Regions from separate parts of the Pantoea sp. ABR1s genome, predicted to be linked through region 1. Evidence: predicted binding sites of a transcription regulator. Region 1 holds the regulator's gene; each other region holds the start of a gene.
The links. The regulator LexA, encoded in region 1, represses DNA repair genes until DNA is damaged. The targets are predictions, from matches to a motif close to TNCTGTATGTACATACAGNA.
Positions count from the first base shown of each region.

Region 2: ACXKZD_RS11040 (metal-dependent hydrolase) is a predicted target of LexA. The motif match lies at 1,239-1,258, and genes of this name have one in related genera.
Region 3: ACXKZD_RS22105 (YebG family protein) is a predicted target of LexA. The motif match lies at 1,610-1,629, and genes of this name have one in related genera.

Region 1 covers NZ_CM173823.1:3,813,774-3,817,052, forward strand. Annotated here, with positions in the region: gene dinF (MATE family efflux transporter DinF) at 1-1,196, opposite strand, end outside; gene lexA (transcriptional repressor LexA) at 1,297-1,911, opposite strand; gene ACXKZD_RS17990 (diacylglycerol kinase) at 2,017-2,385, opposite strand; gene plsB (glycerol-3-phosphate 1-O-acyltransferase PlsB) at 2,514-3,279, shown strand, end outside.
Region 2 covers NZ_CM173823.1:2,346,043-2,349,321, reverse strand. Annotated here, with positions in the region: gene ACXKZD_RS11045 (L-cystine transporter) at 1-474, opposite strand, end outside; gene ACXKZD_RS11040 (metal-dependent hydrolase) at 626-1,216, opposite strand; gene kduD (2-dehydro-3-deoxy-D-gluconate 5-dehydrogenase KduD) at 1,357-2,118, opposite strand; gene kduI (5-dehydro-4-deoxy-D-glucuronate isomerase) at 2,135-2,971, opposite strand; gene hxpB (hexitol phosphatase HxpB) at 3,145-3,279, opposite strand, start outside.
Region 3 covers NZ_JBSZSY010000004.1:197,367-200,645, reverse strand. Annotated here, with positions in the region: gene licT (BglG family transcription antiterminator LicT) at 1-634, opposite strand, end outside; gene ACXKZD_RS22105 (YebG family protein) at 1,250-1,594, opposite strand; gene ACXKZD_RS22100 (SIR2 family protein) at 1,753-2,547, opposite strand; gene ACXKZD_RS22095 (non-canonical purine NTP pyrophosphatase) at 2,544-3,104, opposite strand; gene ACXKZD_RS22090 (ABC transporter substrate-binding protein) at 3,261-3,279, opposite strand, start outside.

The sequences.
Region 1 (3,279 bases):
AGCAGCGTCAGAAAATAGCCTGCTGCGGCAACTACCATGCTGTTACGCATCTCACGCCCGCGCGTCGCTCCGATGAACATGCCATCCAGCAGATAACACCAGACGCCGATCAGCGGCATTATCATCTGCCAGACCAGATAGCGGTCCGCTGTCTGCTGAAGTGACTGAAGAGAGGTCAGCAGAGTAACGATCTGCGGGCCAAAAATGGCATAGATCAGCGAGAAGAACAGCGCCACCACTACCGCCTGCCGACAGGCAGAGTGCCAGACGCGCAGGAGTTTGCTGCCATCTTTTGCACCATGCGCCTCACCCGCAAAAGCTTCAACCGCATAGGCAAAGCCATCCAGCGCGTAGGCAGTAAAAGTAATAAACATCAGTAATACTGCGTTAACCGCCACCACATCCGGACCCAGCCGGGCGCCCAGTACGGTCAGCGAGGCAAAACAGAGTTGCAGCATCAGAGAGCGCAGCATGATATCCCGGTTCAGTCGCAGCAGCCGGCCGCTGTCACCGCGCCAGCTCTGCTTCAGCAGGCTAAGCGTAATTCCGCGCAGTTTTAACACCCGCCAGACCATGATGCTGCCGACAACCAGCGTAATGTATTCCGCCAGCGCCGTGGCGGTTGCCGCCCCCGCGACACCCCAGTGCAGCCCCATCACCAGCCAGAGATCGAGCACGATGTTAACCAGGTTGCCCACCACCAGCAGGATCACCGGCGCGCGTGCATACTGCACGCCCAGCAGCCAGCCCAGAATGACCAGGTTTGCCAGCGTGGCAGGCGCACTGAGCCAGCGAATCTGAATAAACAGTGCCGCCTGTTCGAGTACATCGGGATTGCCGCCAACCAGATGGGTCGACAGCTGAATAATCGGATAACGCAAAGCGATGAACAGTACGCCCGCCAGCAGCGCAATGATCAGCGGCTGAGTCAGCGCGCGTGCCAGCGCCATTTTATCGCCAGCGCCAAATGCCTGCGCCGTAAGGCCAGTGGTACTCATTCGAAGGAAAAGCAGCAGCATAAAGAGGAAGCTGGTCACTGTAGTCCCGACCGCAACCCCGCCAAGATAGACAGGGCTGTCGAGATGACCAATTACTGCAGTATCGACCACTCCCAGTAAGGGAACGGTGATATTTGAAAGGATCATCGGCAGCGCAAGCCGCCAGAGATTTTTATCGGTTGCCGTAATAAAGCGCATTCGCCGTTCCGTGCTCAGTGTCGCTGCGCAAAAGAGGCAGCGACAAAATTAGGGCAGACAGAATAGCATCAGAGAAGGCGAATGCACGCTGGCAGAAGAATCAGAGCCACTCGCCGTTGCGCACCACGCCAACAGCCAGACCTTCTATGGTCAGTGACTGCGCACGGGTATCGACAACAATCGGGTCAAAATCGCTGTTTTCCGGCAGCAGATGCACGATAGCACCCTGCTTTTTCCAGCGCTTAACGGTGACTTCATCATCAATGCGGGCAACCACAACCTGGCCGTTACGCACATCCTGGGTTTTATGCACCGCGAGCAGGTCGCCATCCATAATCCCGATATCTTTCATCGACATTCCGCTGACGCGCAGCAGGAAGTCAGCAGACGGCTTAAACAGGCCCGGATCGACCTTGTAGTGGGTTTCGATATGTTCCTGCGCCATGATCGGCTCACCGGCAGCAACCCGGCCAATCAGCGGTAGCCCTTCTGAGGCTTCTTCTTCCATTAACAGTCGAATGCCGCGCGATGCACCGGAAACGATCTCGATGACGCCTTTGCGCGCCAGCGCTTTCAGATGCTCTTCTGCCGCGTTCGGCGAACGGAAGCCCAGCTGCGCGGCGATCTCGGCACGCGTAGGCGGCATGCCCGTTGAAGAAATATGGTCGCGAATCAGGTCATAGACCTGCTGCTGCCTGCTGGTTAATGCTTTCATCCCGCCCCCTGGTTGTTTATACAGTCGCTGTGAGTATATACAGGTATTGGTGAAATGGAAACCGATTGTCAGGGAAAACGCGCCCTCAGACGCGTTATGGAAGGCTTATCGCAAATGTGTCCAGAGCAGCGCGATCCAGACGAAGAGTGCCAGTAAGATGCTGATCAGCACCGCCGCCGAGCCCATGTCTTTTGCCCGACCCGCCAGCGGATGATGCTCCTGACCGATGCGGTCGACCACTGCTTCAATGGCGCTATTGAGGATTTCAACAATGACCACCAGCACCACCGCCCCAATCATGAGGATGCGGGAGACCACATCGACATCCAGCCAGCACGCGATAACAATAGCGGCCAGCGCAGCCAGCGCTTCCTGCCGAAACGCCGCTTCATGTTGCCAGGCGGCACGCAGTCCCTGCCATGAGTAACCTGCAGCTTTTACTATTCTGATAAGTCCGGTGGCATTATTTGCCATGATGTGGGAACCCTTTCATCGGATTGACGTCAATGTCTGGGCTGCGTGCAATTGGCACCACCACAGATCTTCGCTGCGCTTTCTGGTATGCTTGCGGCGCTTTGCTAACAAGAGGCTTCATGTTGTCTATGTCAGGTTGGCGTAAACTCTATTACAAACTGCTTAATTTACCACTGTCGTTTTTGGTAAAAAGTAAGGCCATTCCGGCCGATCCCGTGTCTGAACATGGTCTGGATCCGACCCGACCTATTATGTATGTTTTGCCTTACGATTCGAAGGCCGACTTACTGACTTTACGCGCACAGTGTCTGCGGCATCATCTGCCCGACCCGCTCACTCCGCTGGAGATTGATGGTTCTCTGCTGCCGCGCCACGTCTTTATCCACAATGGCCCACGCGTCTTCCCCTATTTTGTGCCCAGCGTTGAATCCGTGAAAATCTTTCACGATTACCTGGACCTGCATCGCAATAACCCTAAGCTGGATATTCAGATGCTGCCGGTCACGGTGATGTTTGGCCGCGCACCAGGACGTGAAGTCCAGGGCGAAGCAACGCCACACCTGCGGGTGCTGAACGGGGTGCAGAAGTTCTTTGCGGTGATCTGGCACGGGCGCGACAGTTTTGTCCGCTTCTCGCCGACGGTGTCGCTGCGCCGCATGGCAACTGAACACGGTACGGATCAGTCGATCGCCCAGAAGCTGGCTCGCGTGGCGCGCATTCATTTTGCCCGCCAGCGGCTGGCGGCGATTGGCCCGCGCTTGCCGGCGCGTCAGGATCTGTTTACTCGTCTGCTGCAATCCAAAGCGATTGAAAAAGCAGTAGAAGATGAAGCTCGCAGCAAAAAAATCTCCCATGAGAAAGCGCAGCAGAATGCCGTCGAGATGATGGAGGAGA
Region 2 (3,279 bases), 1.5 Mb from region 1:
CACTTTGCCGACATAGTTGCTCTGGATCGCACTGAGACGCGCAGTCTCCTGCACGCCCTGAACCAGACCTTCAGCGCTCAGGCCAAACAGGCCGGTCACGAAGACGCCGACCAGCGCCGAGATCGCGGTGGTAAACAGCAGTACGCCAATCGTCAGTACGCTGATTTTTCCCAGCGACGAGGCGTTATGCAGACGGGCAACCGCACTCAGAATGGAAACGAACACCAGCGGCATTACGACCATCTGCAGCAACTGGACATAGCCATTACCGACGATGTTAAACCAGCTGATAGACTCTTTGACCACTGCGCTGTTTTCGCCGTAGATCAACTGCAAAACCAGGCCGAACAGTACGCCGATTACCAGACCGGTCAGCACTTTTTTCGACAGGCTCCAGTTCTGACGGCTGAAGCGAGAGAGCAATACCAGCAGCACCACAAAGGCTACGATATTAAGCGTAAGAGGAAGGTCCATACTGAAACTCCAGAGTAATGCGGCCTTTCGCTCTGGAAAGGCCGCATAATGTTAATCACGAATTAAGACAGCAGGAATGGTAACAGCAGGCGAAGAGGGTGCCTTATATCCAAATGGCATGGTTTATAACTTAAAGGCGTTTTGTGCTGATTTATTGCGCAGTATGACTGGAAATCAACCGTCCGACGCCATTTTGTAGCGTATCGAACAGCTGTGACGGCCAGCCGTTTGCACCAAAAGATGGCATGCCCACCGGAAACCAGAGCGCATATCCCACCAGTCCCAGGCACAATGCCCGCTCAAGCTGGTTGCCTTTCTGGCTGCGCAGAATCGGCAGCCGGAAACGCCAGCGGCAGGGCCACAGCAGCGGAACCCCGGCAGGCGTCAGCATATCGGCCACAATATGGCTAAGGTAGCCCAGCGTCAGACCCTGCAGGACATCAGGCGGTATCGGCGACGACTGGGGCAGGTTTATCTGAAAAAGCCACAAACCGGCGGCTATCGCCAGCAAACTGTGGGTAAAGCCGCGATGGCCGAACGCGCGCGCAATAGGATGAGAGAGCCAGCGTAGTCGCTGTCCCAGCAGAGATTTAGGGTGATCGATATCGGGCAACAGACATGTCAGCAGCGCTGAGGGGACAAGATGCCACCAGTCGGCCTGCGCCAGCACCGGTGTCAGCTCAGCACGCTTCGCAAAGATAGCGCTGGCAATGGCAAAAATGATGTGGCCTTCGCCCGTCATGATAGAACCTGGTTGCAAAGAAAACTGTCGATGCATCCAGTATAGGGATTTATCCAGTAAATGAGAACATGTGACGCTGTAACGAAGCATGAATATTATTAACAAGGCGGACAGCGATGAAACACTGTCCGCCAGTAAGATTAACGCGCCAGCCAGCCGCCATCCACCGCCAGGGTGTAGCCATTCACGTAGTCAGACGCGGAAGAGGCCAGGAAGACTACCGGGCCCATCATGTCATCCGGCACGCCCCAGCGGCCTGCCGGAATACGGCCCAGAATCTCTTCACTACGCGACTCATCATTACGAAGCTGTTCCGTATTGTTGGTGGCCATGTAACCGGGAGCGATGGCATTGACGTTAATGCCATGTTTTGCCCACTCGTTCGCCATCAGACGGGTCAGTCCCATCACGGCACTTTTCGACGCCGTATAAGAGGGCACCCGGATACCGCCCTGGAAGGAGAGCATGGAGGCGATATTGATGATCTTGCCGCCATTACCCTGCGCGATAAACTGACGGGCAACCTGCTGCGACAGGAAAAACAGGCTCTTGCTGTTAAGATTCATCACGTCATCCCAATCCTGCTCACTGAAATTCAGTGCGTCCTCACGGCGGATAATGCCGGCATTGTTGACCAGAATGTCAATTTTACCGGCAGCGGCCAGCGCCTGTTCAACCACTGAGGCCACCACGCTGGTCTGCATCAGATCGGCCTGCACCGGCCAGAACCGGCGACCCAGCGCCTCCACTTTACTTTGGGTATCATCCGGGCCATCACGGTTAACGCCGACGATATCACAACCCGCCTGGGCCAGACCCAGCGCCATACCTTGCCCTAAACCGGTATTACAGCCGGTCACCAGCGCGACTTTACCTTCCAGGTTAAACGTACTCAGTACCATGGTATTTCTCCTCTGCTCAGCGCAGTTCACTGATTTTGACGTGGTCCATGTCATCAAAGACCTGATTCTCACCCACCATGCCCCAGATAAAGGTGTAACGCTGGGTGCCGACACCGGCGTGAATTGACCAGCTGGGTGAGATCACCGCCTGCTCGTTGTGTACCAGCAGATGGCGGGTTTGCTGCGGTTGCCCCATCATGTGGAAGACGGCGCACTCTTCGCTCATATCGAAGTAGAAATAGACTTCCATGCGGCGTTCGTGGGTGTGGCAGGGCATGGTGTTCCACAGGCTGCCTTCATCCAGTTTGGTTAAGCCCATGGTGAGCTGACAGGTGGGCAACACATCCGGCACGATAAATTTGTTAATGGTGCGGCGATTGGATGTCGCGGCATCACCCAGCGTCGCGGTGGCGGCTTCCTGCAGCGTGATTTTCTTGTCCGGGAAGGTGCTGTGTGCTGGCGCACTGTTGTAATAGAATTTGGCCGGCTGCGCAGGGTTCAGGCTGCGGAACTGCAGGTTGCGCGCACCTTTGCCGATGTAAAGTGCCTCTTCGTGACCGATTTCCCACGCTTTACCGTCAACTTCTACCAGACCCGGGCCGCCAATATTGATCATGCCCAGCTCGCGGCGTTCAAGAAAATAAGCGACGCCCAGCTGTTTTCCCATCTCATCACCGATAGTGACCGGATTATTCACCGGCATGACGCCGCCAATAATGATGCGGTCGATATGGCTGTAGGTCAGGGTGTAATCATCGGCAGTAAATATCTTCTCAATCAGGAACTCGCGGCGCAGTGCTTCAGTGTCGAGTTGCTTAGCGTGATCGCTGTGAATGCTTTGACGAACGTCCATCTCAGGCCTCTCTGCAGGTCAGGTTATTCATGCCCCAAACGGGGACGCTTTTGGCATCTTAGGCAGAGCGGGATGGGAATTCAATAAAAATGAAACGTTGTTTTATTTTTTGCGGGTCAGATCAAGTGACAGGTGCAACAGGCAATAAAAAGCCCGCCATAAGCGGGCTGATATTATCCCTGCAGATGCTGCAGGCTAAGCTGGGTCAGATTGTCCAGCCGGACATCCGCCAGCGCCCAGCGGGGATCGGCACGGTGTTCAGCGGCGGGCACCACAATCGATCGCATACGCGCTGCTTTGGTGGCGAT
Region 3 (3,279 bases), on a different replicon from region 1:
GAGCAAAAAACTTCAGATGAGTGACAAAACGCTGGTAACTCAGCGACGATTCGATGTACTCCAGCTGCAGTTGATACTTCACCAGTTGCAGAATCTCCTGCATAACCCGGGTGACATGCATGACTTCCGGCATTTCATTATTGAGCTGCGCCGTCACCAGATGTAGCGCGATAAATCCGGCTTCATCCTCCGCCAGTTCGACATTCAGACGACGGGAAATGATAGCCCTGGCCTCCTGACCCAGTTCGAACTCTTTGGGGTAGAGGCGTTTGATATCCCATAGCAACACATTTTTAATTGCCAGACCTTTTTTCTGCCTTTCAATGGCAAAGTAGCAGTGGTCGGTCAATGTGATATACAGGCTCTCCTGCAATGTCCCCAGACGTTGTGTTGCCAGATCAATAATGCGGTCGCAGGTGGTCATCACTTCAGGAGGGATCTGGTGTAACAGCTCCTCCAGACGACGTACCAGCAGATCACTTTGCAGCGCAAATACCTTCTCAATGTGCGCAGCGTTGAGACTGTCACCGATGCGCTTCTGGAAAGCCAGTCCACGCCCCATCACGACCTGTTCGCGTCCCTGCTCATCCTGAACCATCACCACGTTGTTATTAAGAATTTTGGCGATTTTCATCGGAACCCCAGAAACAAAAAAACCTGACATCCGACAGAGGCCAGAAGTCAGGTTTTGCCTGCCTAAGCAGTAACAATCCAGTTCGGGAACTCTATCAGTTTTAGTCATGACCTCAATCTGTCAGGGCAAAAAGCGTGACAGCGATCGAAATCCTCTTATTAACTTAAAAAGTGACTACCGTGTTGAGTTCAGTCACCCAGGCATCCTGCGTGTGGCGATACCCGCCGGACGAGACCAGTATTAAAGCCCAGGGTGCGGTTCCGGGCAGCAAAAGGGGTATGGCGCTCAGTGGAATGAAAACTCACGTTATGGGAGGAAGATAGTCATGCGAGGAAGGTCGTCTGAAAAATCGACTAATGGACTGCAGTGTTCATTAACTGCCATTTAGCGATTAAAAACACAACGCTTTGAACGCTTTTGTCATTGATCACAATGTTTTGATTTATCGGACGAAAAGCCCTTAATGTGTGAAATCGTTCTGTTGAGCGTCAGAGCCCGTTATGCAGGGTAAAAGAGTGGAAGGAAGACTATCTGTAAAAAAGTTAGCAGGAGAACAGCTCAAACCGCTATTCAGAAACAGCAACGCCGGAAGGTTCGCTTCCGGCGCTGTTGAGATTACGCGGCTTTAACGGCGCGCACTTTCTTTGCAGCAGGCTCTTCCTGCGGCTCATCCGCGCTATCGTCTGAGACAGCTTCTGGCTGAGAGACGGGTGCTGCTGCCGCTTCCGGCAGTTTGCTGGTGCGCAGAATATGCTGAACCGCATCTTTTTGCTCTGCAATCAGCAGGCCCAGCGTTTCTGCCTGAGATTCATCCAGTGCAGGTTGATGCTGTAACAGCCAGTCGGTGAAGGCTTCGGCCATATCGAGCATTTTGTCGTAGGCATCGGCCTCTTTCTTATTGGCAAACGTCATCTTCTCTTCACCCTTTCTGACTACTACAAATTTTGTTTCAACAGCCATCTTTTCGCCCTCAGGTACTGTGTATACATACAGTATATCATGCCGATCCTGCTTTGCCAGCAGAGAATAGAGTTTATCGGTTGTGCACGGGCTAACCTTAACCTGGCACAGGCTTTTTTCATTTTTCCTGACGCATTCTCCGCCGCGAGGGCCGGCGGCTACACCAGCAGCTCTTCAAGAAACATCGCCAATGCCTTACGGGGATCGTCCTCTTCCGAGACGATCACCTCGATCCCCCACTGCCCCAGCACCTCTTTGGCCACCGGGTTGTTCCGGTTAGTGAACAGGTACGATTTTGGCCGGGCGGTTGCCAGCCCGGTGCGGCCCCACATCTTGGTCAGACGGTAAAACAGCAGGCGAATATTGAAATCACTGATGCTGTAGCCGACAAACAGCACTGAGTTGCCCATCACATCGTGAGTCAGTTTGATGTCGAGCGGCGAATCAAAATAGAGGCGTTCAAAATAGCTGCTCTCATCGAGCACGATTGAGGTGTCATCATCAAAATCACCGTGCAGCTTGATGATGTGACGCTTATCTTCGGTGAGAGAGACCAGGTCCGCGGCGTTGGCCACTTTATAATAGGGTACGCCGTGCGCTTCATGCGCCGCTTCCAGCCAGCGATCGTAATTGGTGGTGTAGATACGCGAGAAGTTACCCTGCGTAATCATGGTATGAATTTCAGAAGAGCGGACATCAATATCGGGACGATGCCATTCGCGATCCATCCAGCTGCGCAGCGGGCCAAGCGAACCTTTTTTCTGTTTGTAATACTCCGCCAGCGACAGGTGCGTGCCATAGGTATTAAAGATTTTTGGATCGTAACCCAGCTCATTAGCAAGATGCGCAATCAGTTCATGCCACTCGGGCAGGCCAAAATTGCGCGAAATACCGGCACCGGCAAACAGAATCAGTTTGCCGGAATCATAGGCGCGTTTGAGTTCAGGTTTCATGCCATGCCCCGCGAGGTTTTTAAAAAGGTGGCGAAGCGATCCAGCGCGATGCGCCGCATCGAGATCTCATTCTTGAGTTCGCCCATTTCAGCAAACGTCTGCTCATAGCCTTCAGGAATAAAGACGCAGTCCCACTGAAAGCCACGCGTTCCGGCAGGTTTCGCGGCGATGGTGCCGCGCAGTTCACCCGAAAACTGGTACATTTTGCGACCATCGCAGTAGCCCAGCACCGTTTTGGCCGTCACGGCCTGGCTGTCGAGCCCCTGCACCAGCGCGGTAAAGCGCTCAGCGTCCAGGCGGTTCCAGAAGATGCGGGTCAGACCGGCGGGCAGGCCATTGAGGCCATCCAGATAGAGGCCGGTATGCTCTACAAATAGCGGTCGCCCAATCAGCGAAAAGGCTTTGGTCAGTTTGTCGCGTACCAGGTCGAGTTCGTTTTCAGTCTGAATTTCTTCGATGCGACGGGCGATGGGCAGAACTTCGACCCCGACAGGTTCGAGTATTTTGCGCACCTCCGCCAGCTTTTGCTCATTGGCAGAAAGGAATCTGATTTTCATGGGGCTTCCAGGTCAATTACTCCGCCACGCAGTGAGGATTTTACGGAAACAGGCGGGCAGGATAAATCACTAACGCTGGAGAGTGTAGTTCAATTCTGTGCTCATCAGGTTGAAGTGCGCAGAACCGGCTGCAGCAGGCGAGCCGGTTCTGCAGACTCAGTAAACAATGCCGGGT